One region of the Halomonas sp. HP20-15 genome, then DNA from elsewhere that is predicted to be linked to it. Evidence: riboswitches for the same ligand, from Rfam matches in the RefSeq annotation. Region 1 holds a riboswitch; the other holds the start of a gene.
The links. A riboswitch is a leader RNA that binds a small molecule or an ion and turns the genes downstream of it on or off. The one in region 1 is predicted to bind thiamine pyrophosphate.

Region 1 (2,446 bases):
CGGCTCGAGCTGGCTTTCGTGGAGGATCAGCAGGGTCGTGGCCTGCGGCTCGTCCTCGGCGGGCGTGACGATGGCGAACTCGCCCTCTTCGAGATGGAACTCGTGGACTTCGTACAGGCCGCGCGCCGCCAGGCAGCGGATCGAGCGGTAGGCGTCGTCTTCGCCGTAGGTAAGGCGGTGATAGATCTTGAAGAAGGTGTAGAGAAACAGCCCCTGCTCGAACGTGGGCCAGCGCGCCGGGGTATTGCGGGTCAGGTCGTCTATCGACTGGCCGGCCTGCTCGGCCTGGGCAATGGCATCGTCCAGCGGCCTTTCGAGCAGCGAGCGGTCGTCGCTGGGCAGCGCCTGGCCGTCGCTTCGCGCCTGGCGGTAACGAGCCTCGACGTGGCGCAGGTCGGCGAGGCGGCGCAGGGCATGGTCGCTATGATTGAGCTCGCCGAGCTGGAAGTTGCCGTTTTCCCAACCGTGGATCACCCGAGCTTTCAGTACGTCCGCGGCCACCGGGCGGTCGAGCAGGGCATGCAGAGCGACCGGCAGGTTGTCCCAGCGTGCATGGACGTGATTGCCGAACGCCTGATAGGGGTCGGTGAAGAGCGCATGCAGCCGGCCGGGGGCATGCTCGTTGGCTTCGTGGTAAGGCATGGCGCTAGGACCCTATGTCTGCGTTATTCTTCGTTGTTGTGTCGTCGTTTCAGACCATTGATTGCTACATTGACCAGGCGATTCCCGCAGCATCGCCAAGCCGGGTGCCTTGTCCGGCAAAGCCGATGCGTCGACAATTTGCCATAACTTGGGTTATCGGCGCTATGCCGTTAACCTTTAATCGACATACCTACACTCATTCACTGTCGCCAGGGGAGTCCTGCCCAATGGGCGGGCTGAGAGTGCGGCTTTCACAAAGCGCTGACCCTGGAACCTGATCCGGTTAATGCCGGCGGAGGAAGTGCGACATGCTATACGCGACCCTGGCCGCGCTCGGTGCGGCGTTGCTGTTGTTTGCCATTCTCGGCCTGCGCGCGATCCGCGCGGGCGATCCGCTCGACGATTACATGACCGCGCGCAACTCGCAGCCGGCCACCACGCTGGGGCTGTCGTTCCTGGCCTCGGGGATGGGCGCGTGGATTCTCTTTGCCCCGCCGGAAGTGGGGGCCTTCGTCGGCCCGGTGGCGCTGGCCGGCTACGCCATCGGCTCGGCGTTGCCATTCATCGTGCTGGCACTTTGCGGTCCGGCGATCCGCCGCCGCCTGCCCGAGGGGCGCAGCATCGGCGAGTTCGCCGCGGCGCGCTTCGGTACCGGCGTGCGCCGCTACGTGGCGCTGATCTCGATACTCTATATGGCCTGCTTCCTGGCCGCCGAGCTGAGCGCCATCGGCGGAATCACCGAGTTGCTCTCGCCGTTGTCGGGCAGCGTGGCGATCGTCGCCGTGGCGGTGACCACGCTGGCCTACACCGCCTGGGGCGGACTGCGGGCGAGCCTGGTTACCGACCGCTGGCAGGCGTTGCTGCTGAGCGCGCTGCTGCTGGTCGTCGGCGGGGTGGCGCTGGCGCGGATGCCGGCGCTACCGGCCTCGGCCGCGCTGCCCGACATCGCCTTCGGCGATGCGCTGAGCGTGGCGGTGACGCTGGTGATCGCGGTGACCGCGGCCAACCTGTTCCACCAGGGCTACTGGCAGCGTGTCTGGGCGGCCCGCGACGCCGCCGCGCTGGGGCGCGGTGCCGTGTTGGGTGGCGTGACGACGGTGGTGGTGGTTGCCGTCATCGGTGGGCTGGGGATCCTCGCGGCGTTGAGCGGGGTTCGACTCGGCGAGCCGCCGATGCCGTTCTTCGCCCTGCTGCACGGCGCCCCGGGCTGGCTGAGCCTGCTGGCGCTGATACTGGCGGTGACGCTGGTCGCCTCGAGCGTCGATACCCTGCAGAACGGCATCGCCTCGCTGCTGGTCGGCGAGGGCGAAAGCCTCGGCCGGCGAGGGTTGTCGCTGGGCGGGGCGCGCTGGATCACCCTGGCGCTGATGGTCCCGGCGATGCTGGTGGCGCTGCAGGGCGTGTCGGTGCTGCGACTGTTCCTGGTCGCCGATCTGTTGTGTGCCACGGCGGTGGTGCCCGTGCTGTTGGGACTCTGGTCGCGGATGAGCACCACGGCGGCGGTGGCCGGCGGGCTGGCCGGGCTGGGCGGCGCGGTGTTGCCCGGCTGGGTCGCCCAGGGCAGCCTGGCGGGCGGCCTGTTGGCGACGAGCTTTCCCGGCGGCGCGCCGACGCTGGCGCCGTTTCTGGGCGCGCTGACGGCGTCGGCAGTGGTCAGCTTGGCGGTAGCCTGGGTACGGCCGGTGAGGGCGTTGTCGACCCAGTGAAGCGAGCCGCTGCGTTCGTGACCCGATCGGGTGCGAAAGCCGAATGGCGGGAGGCGGTTTGCAAGCGCGGCGCCGCGCTTTCAGACTGAGTCGGCTAG
Region 2 (2,446 bases), on a different contig from region 1:
GCTGGTTCTCGCGCAGGGCAATGAACTCCATCTCCGGCGTGACGACGCCCTGGCGCGCGTAATGCAGCTGGGTGACGTTGCGGCCTGCTTTGGCGCGGCGCGGCGTGCGAGTCAGCTCGAAACGCAGCGGGGCGAGCATCGGGTCGTTGGCGCGGCGGCGGCCGTACTCGGAGGTGGGTCCGTCGAGCAGTTCGGTGTCGCCGCGTTCGTCGATCCAGGCGCGACGCAGCTCGGGCAGGCCGCGGCGCAGGTCGATGCGGGCCTCGGGGTCGGTGTAGGGGCCGGAGGTGTCGTAGACCAGCAGCGGCGGGTTCGCTTCGTCGGCACCTGAGGTGCGGGTCGGCGAGAGGCTGATCTCGCGAAACGGCACGCGGATGTCGGCTCGTGTGCCCTCGACATGGACCTTGCGCGAGCCGGGCAGGGCCTGGATAGCCGCTTCGTCCACGCGGGCCGTTTCGGCCAGGAAGTGATCGGTCTTTGCCACAGTCGTTCTCCCATTGAGCGATAGTCAGGGAGGACAGCGGAGGAGGACAGCGGCAGGGGTGCGTCAGTGGCGGCCTGCGTGTCGCTTGATCCCTACGCTGGTTCGCTCCCCATGATCGGGAATTAGCCAGGTCAGGTTCAACGGGCCCCACCGTGACGACCCGGCAATTGCCGCGCCGTAGAGTGATCTCAGCCGGTTCCACCGGCACCCCGTCAAGCGATGGCACCGCCAGGCGGCGCCGGATTTACCGGGCAGTCATCGGTGCCCGGCGTGCGGCGGATGGACTCAGAAGGACTGATCCAGGCCCATCTGCCAGAAGTCGATCTCCAGTCGGGTGGCGTCACGAAAGATCGTGACGAGTTGCGCGAAGCGCGCGGCATCGAGCGTGGCGAGGCGCTCGTCCAGCCAGGCGATCTCGGCCTGCATGGCCTGCTGAAAGTCGTCGCCGGCGTACATGGCGATCCAGTCGGCATAAGGGTTGCCGTCATGGCATGTGAACGGCTGGGCCTCGAGCCAGTTGGCGATCTCGCCGTAGCCGATCAGACACGGCGCCAGGGCGACGTGAAGGTCGAGCAGGTCGCCGCGGCTGCCGGCATCCAATACATAGCGGGTGTAGGCCAGCGTGGCGCGGGCTTCGGGCAGCCTGGCCAGGTCGTCCTCGCTGATTCCCCATTCGCGGCAATAGCCGAGGTGCAGGTCGAGTTCGACGTCGAGGATGGTCCTGAGCCCGTCGTAAGCCTGGCGCAGATCGGCCAGCGTGCGGCTCTTGTAGGCCGCCAGGGCATAGGCGCGGGCGAAATGGATCAGGAACAGGTAGTCCTGCTCGAGATAATGGCGAAAGGCGCCATCGCCAAGCGTGGCTTGCCCCAGCTGGCGGACGAAGTCGTGTTCGATGTAGGCGCGCCAGTCATTCCGGCAGGCACTGATCAGATCGGTGAAGCGGTAGCCCATGCATGCTCCGAGCGTAACGGCGATCCGGAGGGGCAGCGGCGGGAGCCAGAATGGCGCGGCAGAGGGAGCATCGAAGCGGGCCGGCCATTGCTTGATCCCTACGCCGGTACACTTTCTCATCATGAGAAATCACCCGGATCAGGTTCTTCGGGATCCGCCATGCCTCGTTCGATGGCGATCTCAGCCGGTTTCACCGGCACCCCGTCAAGCGTGTGCGGGAACGCGCCCGCACAGTCGGCAGTGTGGGTAACGCCGCGGCGGCGGTCAAGCAAGATCCGTCTCGAGCGTGTTGGGGACTCGGCGTTCGATACACGGCGTCCGATACACGGCGTCCGAAACTCGGCGTCCGAAAACAGCCGGACGGCGGCTCTATGGCGCGCTAGAATCGCTACCGAATAACCACCCGAGCGTCCGCCATGCCTCTCGATTCCACGCTACGTCTGTTGCTGCTGTCCGCCCTGTGGGGCGCGAGCTTTCTGTTCATGCGCATCGCCGCGCCGGAACTGGGATCGTTCGTCACGGCCTTCTTTCGGGTCTTTCTGGCCATGCTGGGGTTGCTGGCGATTCTCGCCCTGTGGCGGGTGAAGTGGCGCTTCCAGGGCAAGGCGCGGGCGACGCTGGCGATCGGCATGGTCAATTCGGGGGTACCGTTCGCGATGTTCTGCCTGGCCGCCCAGACCCTGCCGGCCGGTTACTCGGCGATGTTCAATGCCACCACGCCGCTGATGGGGGTATTGATCGGCGCGGCGCTGTTCGACGAGGCGATGACCCGCGATCGGCTGTGCGGGGTGGCGCTGGGCTTGGCGGGCGTCGCGGTGCTGGTTCGGACCGGCCCGGTGGCCGTGGACGTCACCCTGTTGCTGGCGGCGGCGGCGTGTCTGGTCGCGGCGGCCTGCTACGGCCTGTCGGGATTTCTGGTGCGGCGCTTCATTGCCGAGCGCGGCGGGCTGGACTCGCGGCTGCTGGCGCTGGGCTCGCAGGCCGGGGCGAGCGCCTTGCTGGCGCCGTTGA

Region 2: linked by a shared signal. The riboswitch ahead of tenA (thiaminase II) and the one ahead of R6258_RS12700 (sodium:solute symporter family transporter) in region 1 are both predicted to bind thiamine pyrophosphate.

What each region holds. Positions count from the first base shown of each region.
Region 1 covers NZ_JAWQLY010000009.1:21,378-23,823, forward strand. The annotation lists gene R6258_RS12695 (hypothetical protein) at 1-642, opposite strand, end outside; TPP riboswitch at 844-961, shown strand; gene R6258_RS12700 (sodium:solute symporter family transporter) at 951-2,348, shown strand.
Region 2 covers NZ_JAWQLY010000012.1:41,363-43,808, reverse strand. The annotation lists gene thiC (phosphomethylpyrimidine synthase ThiC) at 1-484, opposite strand, end outside; TPP riboswitch at 557-706, opposite strand; gene tenA (thiaminase II) at 770-1,435, opposite strand; TPP riboswitch at 1,514-1,649, opposite strand; gene R6258_RS15200 (DMT family transporter) at 1,852-2,446, shown strand, end outside.